3 regions of the Micromonospora sp. LH3U1 genome follow, and region 2 is predicted to be linked to each of the others. Evidence: riboswitches for the same ligand, from Rfam matches in the RefSeq annotation. Region 2 holds a riboswitch; each other region holds the start of a gene.
What was found. A riboswitch is a leader RNA that binds a small molecule or an ion and turns the genes downstream of it on or off. The one in region 2 is predicted to bind cyclic di-AMP.

Region 1 (3,265 bases), 3.1 Mb from region 2:
TTTCCGGCGTGCCAGCCGACGTCCTTGGTCTTCACGTGCTGGGCGATGTGCCCGTCCACCGAGCGCAGCGAGTAGTGCCAGCTCACGTAGGTCGGGTCCTGGACGAGTTTCAGGGTGGTCGCCCAACTCGCCTCGGTGTCGTGGATGACGATGTACTCGATCTTCTGCCGCGCGGGCCGGTCGGAGAGGTCGTGGTTGCCGTAGTCCCCGTCGCCGAACGCCTCGTAGGGGGCGGGGATCCACTCACAGGAGATGGTGCGAGGGCACTCCAGTCCGTCCGGGCGGGCCAGACGGCGCAGGCCCAGCCGGTCCAGCCAGGAACGCTCCGGCTGTACCGCGCGGGCCGGCAGCGTGATCCGCTGGCCGTCGTCGGTCACCCGGGACTCGCCGGCGCTGATCGTGGTGAAGACCTCGTCGGCGAAGGCCGCTGCGGCATCGGCGCTGTCCGCGCCGGCGTAGTGGGCCACCGCGCCATACCAGGCGGCCGGGTCGGTGCCGGCGCCAACCGGAGCGCCCAACTCCCGCTGGTACGCGGCGAGCAGCGCCGCCCCGCCCCGGATGTTGACGTACGCGTCGGTGCGCAGCGCCTCGGGTGCCGCGCCGGTCAGCGCGGCGGCGGCGTCCACGGTTTGCAACGCGGCGGTGGGCGGCGCGGGGTCTTCGGCCTGCCGAGGCGCGGGCGCCAGGGCGGGTCGGGAGTCGTCGCCACGCGGGTCCTCGGCGGCGGTGTCGTGGTGGCCGCGCTCAGGCAGGGCGACCACGTGGCGGGCGTCGGTCAGGTGCATCGGGCCGTAGCCGCCGCTGGTGCTCGGTGTGCCGGCGTTGCTGTCCCAGCGGGACTCCAGGTAGGAGACGCCGAGCAGCACACCGGTCGGCACGCCGTACTCCGCTGCCGCCGCGGCGTACTGCTGCTGGCGGTCGGCGGTGGGTGCGGCGGCGGCAGCGCCGGCGGGTAGCGGTACCGCGGTCGCTGCGGCGACCACGGCGGCGGTGAGCAGTGCACGCCGCCGGAGGGACAGGGTTGGACGGTGCATCGAACCCCCTAAATTTCACGGATGAAGGTGAGGTCACCTTCGCGCCGCCCGGGAGTCTGCGTCAATAGCTTTCCATGTCTCGACGCGTTACGAAAGAAATCTTCGCGTACAGCCTGTGACGCTCCCTGATCGGTACGGAGTGTCACGGCCGCACGGGTTGCGGATCGGTAACAGGCGTCTCTACTCTGGTCATTCGTCGGCCCGATATCAGTTCCGCCCAGCCCGGGCGGTAACGGACCGACACCGCCGAGTCGTTTCCGAGCGAACCGGGGACCCAGGTCCCTCGGGGTGAATCCGCAGCCACTGCGGTAGGGCGCCGACTTCCCGCCCGAACCCGTCAGCTAACCCGGTAGGCGGTCAGGAAGAAGGAGTACGGAACCCGGTGGCACTCCATGCCCCGCGGCCGTCGTACGAGCGGCCGGCAGCAGCCGGCCCGACGTCGATCACGCCGCGCTCACGCTGGTCCCGCTTCACCACCGCTGTCGCCGCGCTGGCCGGCGTCGCCGTCGTCCTGACGGGCAGCGCCACGGCGGCCCACGCCGACCCGTCCGTCGCCGAGATCGAGCGCCAGATCGACGCCGACTGGAACAAGCTCGAACCAGTCATCGAACGGCACAACGCCACCCGCGCCGACCTCGCCGCCAAGCGCAAGCAGGCGGACGCGCTGGCCGCACGCATCGGCCCGCTGGAGCGTCAGGTCGACGCCGCGATGAACAAGGTCAGCGCGCTGGCCGTGCGCGCGTACAAGGGCGAGAACGTTTTGACCGTCAACGCGGTGCTGGGCAGCCGGTCACCCAGCGAGGCGGTTAGCCAGCTCGAGATGCTCGACCGGTTCGCGCACAACCAGCAGCAGGACGTACGGCAGGTGGCCGACCTCCGCGATGAGCTGGCCAAGCAGAAGGCGCCGCTGGACGAGATGGTGGCCCAGCTGACCCTCACCGAGGCCCAGTTGGCGGCAAAGAAGAAGCAGATCAACGAGGAAATCGACCGGCTGCAGAAGCTGCGCATCAAGGTGTACGGCAACGGTGGCGGCGGTTCGCTGCGCCCGGCTCCCTGCCCCGGCAGCTATCCCGGTGGCGCTGCGGGCACGGCGGTCAAGTTCGCCTGCGCGCAGATCGGCAAGCCCTACGTCTGGGGTGCCGAGGGCCCGAACTCGTACGACTGCTCCGGGCTGATGCTGGCCGCCTGGGCGAAGGCCGGTGTGTCTCTGCCGCACAACGCCGCCGCGCAGAGCCGCGTCACCAAGAACGTCAGCAAGGCCGACCTGCGCCCCGGCGACCTGGTCTTCTACTACAGCGACATCCACCACGTCGGCATGTACGTCGGCAATGGCTGGGTGGTGCACGCCTCGCAGGCCGGTCAACCGGTCAAGATGAAGAAGGTCGACGACGGCCCGATCCACAGCTACGGCCGCCCAGGCTGATCAAGGGTGACCGAAGGGCCCGTCGCGATTCCTCGCGGCGGGCCCTCGTCGTCTGTCTGTCGTACCGCTCAGCGGGTGGGCCAGGTGCGCCAGTGCTGCCAGGCGCGGCTCGGCGTCGGCCCTCGCTGGCCCTGGTAGCGCGATCCGTAGACCACCGAGCCGTACGGGTGCTCGGCCGGCGAGGAGAGCCGGAAGATGCAGAGCTGCCCGATCTTCATGCCGGGCCAGAGGGTGATCGGCAGGTTCGCCACGTTCGAGAGCTCCAGCGTGACGTGACCGGAGAAGCCCGGGTCGATGAAGCCGGCGGTGGAGTGCGTGAGCAGACCGAGCCGGCCCAGTGAGCTCTTCCCTTCGAGCCGGCCGGCGAGCTGGTCGCCCAGCGAGATGACCTCCAGCGTCGAGGCGAGCACGAACTCCCCCGGGTGCAGCACGAACGGCTCACCGTCGGGCACCTCGACCACCGAGGTCAGGTCGTCCTGCTGCATGGCCGGGTCGATGTGTGTGTAGAGGTGGTTGTTGAACACCCGGAACAGCCGGTCGAGTCGCACGTCGATGCTGGACGGTTGGACCAGGGTGGGCTCGAACGGCTCCAGGCCCAGCGTGCCGGCCTTGATCTCGGAGACCAGGTCGCGGTCGGAGAGCAGCATCGGACCACCATAGCGGCGGCACCCAAAGCCGTAGGATTCGGTGGCCGGTGACCAGCGCGTCGAGGTCGCCGCTCGTACATTTGTTCGATAGAATGCCCGCATGGCTTCCTGGTCCGAATTCGCCGCCGACGAGCCCCGACTCGCCGACGGGATCCGCGTTC
Region 2 (3,265 bases):
CGGTGCAGCCGGAGCTGCCGTTCCACCGCGACCCGGGTGCGGAGTTGGACGCCGCGGTCGACGCGGTCCGCGACCGGTTCGGATCGGCGGCGCTCACCCGTGCGGTGCTGCTCGGCCGGGATCCGGGCGTCGAGATGCCGCTGTTGCCGGATTGACCGGTATGCGTGCCGTGTTCGGACGTCGGAGCTGCGACCGGAGACACATCACAGCAGGCCGGCGGTTTAGCCTGCGGCTGACGGGTGACCCTTGGGGGGTACAGCCTGCCAAGGGGGGGACCCACCATGTCCGACGACGACACCAGCAACCGACCGAGCCGCAGCGCCGAGCGCCCGCACGACGTGACCGACCCGCTGCTCTGGCAGTTGGCGATCGACGTGCTGAGCGCCCACGAGCCGGACGACGAGGGGCACTGCCGCAACCTCCAGTGCGCCGGGCAGTCCTGGCCGTGCGCGGCCCGCAACGGCGCCGAGCAGTCGCTGCGACTGGCCCGCAGCACGCCCGCCTCGGTCGACACGACCATCGACGGCGACGACAGTGACGGGGTCGGGACGGGCCGGCCCGGGGAGAGCGCGGCACCGGCGCCCCGCTGGGGCTGGAACGCCGGCCCGGTGGCGTCACAGCGAGAGTCGAAGGCGTCCGCCTCCGCTGCGTGACGGCGGTCCGTCGGGGGCACGGACAGTCGGGCTGATCAGCACCCCACACGCGAACGCTCGGCCGGTTCACCGGCCGAGCGTTCGCGTGTCATCCGTCAGAGGCTGAGCCGCTGACCCGGGAAGATCAGACCCGGGTTGGTGCCGATCAGCTGCCGGTTGCGCTCGTACAGGGCCTGCCAGCCGCCGACCTGCCGGTGGCTGTCTGCGATCTCCGACAGGGTGTCGCCAGGCTTGACCACGTACGTCTCGCCACCCGCCGCGGGCGCGGTGCGCTCGTGGTTGCGGGTCGCCGGCTGCTCGCCGCGCGACGAACGTTCCTTCGGCGTGGTGGCCTTCGCGGTGGACTTCGACGACTTCGTCGAGGACTTCGTGGCGGAGCCGCCCGACGAGCCGCCCTTCTTGCCGCAGGTCGGCCAGGCGCCGATGCCCTGCCCGTCGAGCACCTTCTCGGCGATGGCGATCTGCTCGCCACGGCTGGCCAGGTCGGCGCGGGCGGCGTACTTCTTGCCGCCGTAACCAGCCCAGGTGCCCTGCGAGAACTGCAACCCGCCGTAGTAGCCGTTACCAGTATTGATCTTCCAGTTGCCGCCGGACTCGCACCTGGCGACCGCGTCCCAGTTGACGCCGGCCTGCGCCGGCGCGGCCGGGCCGAAGAGGGCGACGGCGCCGGTGACCGCACCGACGGCCAGGGTGCCGACGGCGATGCGGCGGGTGGTGACCCGTCGGTGACGGGGCGTGTGAACAGACGTCATGTGTGCTTCCTCCACGCCGGCGAGGTGAGCTGTCGGGTTCGGGCCGAGGAGCCCGGCCGCGCGGTGGCGGCTTCACCCCGAGGTGACGTGCACCGAGGAACATTGGGTCCCCCGCTCCTGCCCGGGTTATTGGTATCCGACGACCGGGGGCAGGATTTGGCGTTGCCGGTCGTGGTGTCCGCAGTGGCGAACCCGACCGACGTTAGGCACGGCCGGCGACGATCGCCCAACCCCTGTGAAGTTCTTCACCGGGCTACGCGGGGCGTGACCCGCAGCGGTTGCGAGCGAGTGGACACTGTGCAGTGACCACCGTGGACCGTTGCGGATCAGACGTCGTAACGGAGCCAGGCCACGATGCGGCGCAGCAGCTCGACGTGCCCCTGCGACTCGTACGACCGGACGCCGTGCCCGAGCGCGCTGTAGACGATCCGGCTGGTCCCGATGGTGCGCGCCCAGACGAGTGGGTGGGTGTCACCGCCCTCGTCGTGGACGTAGAGGGGCTCGATCTGGGCGCCGTCGACCAGCTCCAGGTCGGTGTAGCGCTCGTCGTGGACCTCGATGTCACCGAGACCGGTAGTGATCGGATGCTCGACACCGGTGCGCCGGACGAGACTCGGGCCGATCGGCGGATGGAAGGTCCGGCCGTGGTCCCAGGCGGCGCCGAGGGCGGAACGCCAGCTCGCCAGCTGAGGGAACGCGATCGTGGCGCTGTGGGTGGCGAGCAGGCTGCCGCCACGGGCCAGGAAGCGGTCGAGGATGCGGGCGAAGGCCTCGTCCTCGGGGATCGGGGTGGAACGGTCCGCGCTCGCGTTCACCACCAGCAGGCGGGCGCCGTCGAGTGCCGCCTCGAGTTGGTCGACGGAGGTCACGATCGCGACCTGGTCCTCGTCGCCGAGCAGGCTGGCGATCGTGGCGCTGGTCTCGGCCAACTGGTGCCAGGGGTCGGCGTGCGGACCATCCCCGCTGAAGATCACAGTGTCGACAGGCATGGCCGTGCTCCGCTCAGCATTTGGATAGTTTTCGAAATCACGAATTGAAAGCTAGCATGGCGTCCATGAGAGCCCTGCATCATCCCGATCTCGCCTCGGTCGACCTGGCCACGTTGCTCGGCGCCCTCGCCGACCCGGTGCGCCTGAGCGTCGTACGGCAGTTGGCGCAGGCCGGTGGTGTCGTCTGCGGAAAGTTCGACGCGTTGTCCGAGGTGAGCATCTCCACGCTCTCGCACCACCTGAAGGTGCTGCGGGCCGCCGGCGTCCTGCGCGTCACACCGAACGGCAGTTTCCGTCGCCACGAACTGCGTGCCGACGAGATCAATGACCGTTTTCCCGGGCTCCTCCCCGGGATCATCGCCAACCTCGACCTGCCCGAGCGAGTGGGAGTGCCCGCATGACCGACGCCGGACCGACCGGGCAGATCGCGCCGAACACGCTGGGCCTGTCCGCCGACGAGGTCCTGAGCACGACCCGCGCCGTCCGCAAGCGTCTCGACCTGCGACGCCCGGTCCCCCGTGCCGTGATCGAGGACTGCCTCAGCATCGCGCTTCAGGCACCCAGCGGCCGCAACAGGCAGCGCTGGGACTTCGTCTTCGTCGAGGACCAGGAGACCCGGGCTGCCGTCGCCCGACTGTGGCGCCTCGGTCTGATGGCGCCACCACCGGCATCGGGCGGCACCGGGCCGGCCTTCAGCCGGATGAACTTCGCCTCCGAGCAGTGGGGCAGGATCGCGGGCAGCCTGCAGCACCTCGCGGACCACCTGCACGAGGTCCCGTTGCTGCTCATCCCCTGCCTGCGCGTCGAGTCACGCGCCGAGTTGGACAGCGTCCGGGGACAGGCGGGGGCCTGGGGTTCCGTCATCCCGGCG
Region 3 (3,265 bases), 2.6 Mb from region 2:
GGCCCACCCAGGAACGGCCGGGGACCTCCCCGCTCAGGCCCAGCTGATCCGACACGAGGTGGCTGGTCAGGACCACCGGCACGGTGAGCACCAGGCAGACCCAGAAGCGGCGACGAAACATCGCGGGATCGTGCCCGGCGTGCTTGTCGTGCCCGGCGTGCTCGTCGTGTTGCATGGGCGCGGCGGGGGCAGCGTGCTGCTGGGGGTCGGGCGGTGACGGAGCGGGCATGTCTCCAACATGCCGCGCCGGGGGCCGCCCCGTGGGCGGTTCAGCCGCCGACACTCCGCCGCGCCCTGCAGCCCCGGATCGGGCTGGTTAGCATTCCCCACGATGACCCCCCGTCCGCCGTCGCACAGTCGACCACCGGTGCCTCCATTTTGTGGCCCGGTCCCCGGCCAGCCGGGCCCGGCACTGACCGTCCGTGATCAAGTGCTCGTCAGCCAGCGATCCGGCGCGCCTCTCGGTCCGTTTGCGCGGTGACGGTGAACCGACCGGCCCGCTGACACGTACCCCGCACCGGATCGTTGGGAGTCTCGCCTTGGGTTCCGACCACACCCGCCCCGCTCCGTCCGCCCCGCCCCGGGTGCGACGGATCCTCGTCGTGACCGTGGTGCCCCTGTTCGTCGCTACCGTGCTCGCCGCAGTGCTGCTCTGGCCGCGCGGTGGTCCACCGCAGACCGACGGTGGGGCGGACGTACCGCGCTATCCCGGCACGGTGACCCGGGTGGTCACCGAGCCGTGCCCGCCGGTGCCGTCGACTCCTGAGGGCGCGCCGAGGGGCGGCGCCGGGCCGTGCGGCACGGTCGACGTCCGGGTCGACGACGGGCCGACCGCCGGCCAGAAGGTGCAGACACCGGTGCCCGACGGGCCCGGTGCCCCCAGGGTCGACGTCGGCGACGAGGTCATCCTGGTCGAGCTGACCGATCCGACCGATCCCGCCCTCAGCAACTGGAACATCGCCGAACACCAGCGCGGCACCCCGATGGTGTGGCTGGCGGTGGTCTTCGCCGCGGCGATCGTCGCGTTCGGTCGGTGGCGGGGCCTGGCCGCGCTCGCCGGGCTGGCCGCCAGCTTCGCCATCCTGCTCACCTTCGTGCTGCCGGGCATCGGCGCCGGCAGATCGCCCCTGCTGATGGCGGTGGTCGGCGCGGCCCTCATCATGTTCGTCGTGCTCTATCTGACGCACGGGGTCACCGCGCAGACCTCGGTCGCGGTCCTCGGCACCCTCGGCAGCCTGGTGCTGACCGGCGTGCTCGCCACCATCGCCACGGCCGCAACCCACCTCACCGGCTTCGGCAGCGAGGATGCCACCACCCTGTCGATGTTCCAGGGAGACGTGGACCTGCACGGCCTGCTGCTCGCGGGAATCATCATCGGCTCGCTCGGGGTGCTCGACGACGTGACGGTCACCCAGGCGGCCACCGTCACCGAACTGGCGAACGCGAACCCCGGGCTGACCCGGTTGCAGTTGTACCGTGCGGCCACCCGGGTCGGCCGCGCGCACATCGCCTCCACTGTCAACACCATCGTGCTGGCGTACGCGGGCGCGTCGCTACCGCTGCTGCTCCTGCTCACCGCCGACTCGCGGCCGATCGGGCAGATCCTCACCAGCGAGTTCCTCGCGCAGGAAATCGTCCGCAGCGCCGTCGCCACACTCGGTCTGATCGCGGCCGTGCCGCTGACCACCGGGCTGGCCGCGGTGGTGACCGCCGCAGGGCGCGCAGACGAGCCGGATCAACCGCGGACCCCGCCCCCATTCACCGCCACCGACCGGTGGCCGGAGTCGAACAGGAGCACGGAAACGGCATGGTGACACTCCTCAGCGTGACCAGATCAGGTAGCCGCCCTGAGAACCACGTCACTGGTCACTCAACGCTATGGCGAAATGACACTTTTGGTCGGCATCCAGGCGTAGCTCACCCGGTCGACTCTCGGGTAACCTCGCTGCCGGTTACCGATGAAGGCGCGACGCGGCGCCTGCGGTGCCACCGCCCAATCGCCAAGCGGCGAGCCGGGGACCCAGGTACCTGGGGTGAATCCGCGTCAGCGGTAGGGGCCACTTCCGCCCCGAACCCGTCAGCTAACCCGGTCGGCGGTCGACGGAAGGGAACATTGTGACGGCACCCCTACGCCGCTGGTTGACACCCGTGGTGGCCGTGATCGCCGCACTGACTGTGCTCGCCGGCCCCCTCCCGGCCAACGCCGCCCCGACGACCCCCACACCGTCCGGGCACGAGGAGGACAACGAGCCCAAGCTGCTCAACGACGTCATCGAAAAGGCCAACCGCGACTACTCCGCCGCGAAGTCCCAGTTGGACAAATCCAAGAAGCGGCAGCAGGAGTTGGCCCTGGAGGTCGACCGGGCCAAGGCCGACCTGGACGCGCTGGCCCCACAGGTCGGGCAGATCGCCGCCCAGTCGTATCGGACCGGCCGGATCGGGGCGATCGCGATGCTGCTGGAGAGCGACGCTCCCGACTCGTTCGTCGAGCGCGCCGCAGCGCTCGACGAGATGAACATGGTCAACGAGAAGAAGCTCGCTGAGGTCAACACGGTGAAGGCCCGCGCCGAGCAAGCCAAGCTGGCCCTCGACGCGGAGGTCCGCGAGCAGCAGAAGCAGACCGCCGTGATGGCGAAGCGGAAGAGCGAGGCGGACAAGGCGCTTTCCCTGGTCGGCGGGAAGGGCTTTACCGGCGGCCTGGTGGACGCCACCTCGATGGTCGCGAAGATCGGCCCGGGTCGCAGCGCCGACGGTGACTGGAAGCCCCAGTCGTGCAGCGAGAACGACCCGACCACGTCCGGCTGCATCACCGCCCGCACGCTGCACGCGTACAAGGAGGTCAAGCGGGCCGGCTTCAACCGGTTCGTCGGCTGCTACCGCTCCGGCGGGCCGTGGGAGCACCCGAAGGGCCGCGCCTGCGACTGGTCGCTGCAGAAGAGCGGCTTCGCCCCGTGGCACAACGAGGACACCCGGACGTACGGCAACAACGTCGCCGCGTTCCTCATCCGTAACGCCGATCGCCTCGGCATCTACTACGTGATCTGGAACCGGCAGATCTGGTTCCCGGCGACCGGCTGGAGTTCGTACAGCGGGCCGTCGAACCACACCGACCACGTCCACATGTCGCTGCTCTGACCCGCACAATTCCCCGTCGAGGGCCGTTCCGCGTCGCGCGGGGCGGCCCTCGACGCGTCAGGCGGCGGAAGGCGTGGCCGGATCGGGGGATCCGGTCGGCACGTCGAGCGTCCCGAAACCAGCCGGCACG

Region 1: another riboswitch for cyclic di-AMP. It lies ahead of PCA76_RS00440 (C40 family peptidase); the one in region 2 lies ahead of PCA76_RS14610 (LysM peptidoglycan-binding domain-containing protein).
Region 3: another riboswitch for cyclic di-AMP. It lies ahead of PCA76_RS02845 (coiled-coil domain-containing protein); the one in region 2 lies ahead of PCA76_RS14610 (LysM peptidoglycan-binding domain-containing protein).

The regions. Positions count from the first base shown of each region.
Region 1 covers NZ_CP116936.1:93,051-96,315, forward strand. Annotated here, with positions in the region: gene PCA76_RS00435 (N-acetylmuramoyl-L-alanine amidase) at 1-1,034, opposite strand, end outside; cyclic di-AMP (ydaO/yuaA leader) riboswitch at 1,269-1,404, shown strand; gene PCA76_RS00440 (C40 family peptidase) at 1,417-2,457, shown strand; gene dcd (dCTP deaminase) at 2,526-3,104, opposite strand; gene PCA76_RS00450 (pyridoxamine 5'-phosphate oxidase family protein) at 3,205-3,265, shown strand, end outside.
Region 2 covers NZ_CP116936.1:3,240,526-3,243,790, reverse strand. Annotated here, with positions in the region: gene dinB (DNA polymerase IV) at 1-155, shown strand, start outside; gene PCA76_RS14615 (hypothetical protein) at 282-653, shown strand; gene PCA76_RS14610 (LysM peptidoglycan-binding domain-containing protein) at 749-1,405, opposite strand; cyclic di-AMP (ydaO/yuaA leader) riboswitch at 1,406-1,577, opposite strand; gene PCA76_RS14605 (ThuA domain-containing protein) at 1,732-2,394, opposite strand; gene PCA76_RS14600 (ArsR/SmtB family transcription factor) at 2,460-2,795, shown strand; gene PCA76_RS14595 (nitroreductase family protein) at 2,792-3,265, shown strand, end outside.
Region 3 covers NZ_CP116936.1:608,773-612,037, reverse strand. Annotated here, with positions in the region: gene PCA76_RS02855 (copper-translocating P-type ATPase) at 1-175, opposite strand, end outside; gene PCA76_RS02850 (YibE/F family protein) at 540-1,814, shown strand; cyclic di-AMP (ydaO/yuaA leader) riboswitch at 1,981-2,111, shown strand; gene PCA76_RS02845 (coiled-coil domain-containing protein) at 2,116-3,135, shown strand; gene PCA76_RS02840 (carbonic anhydrase) at 3,193-3,265, opposite strand, start outside.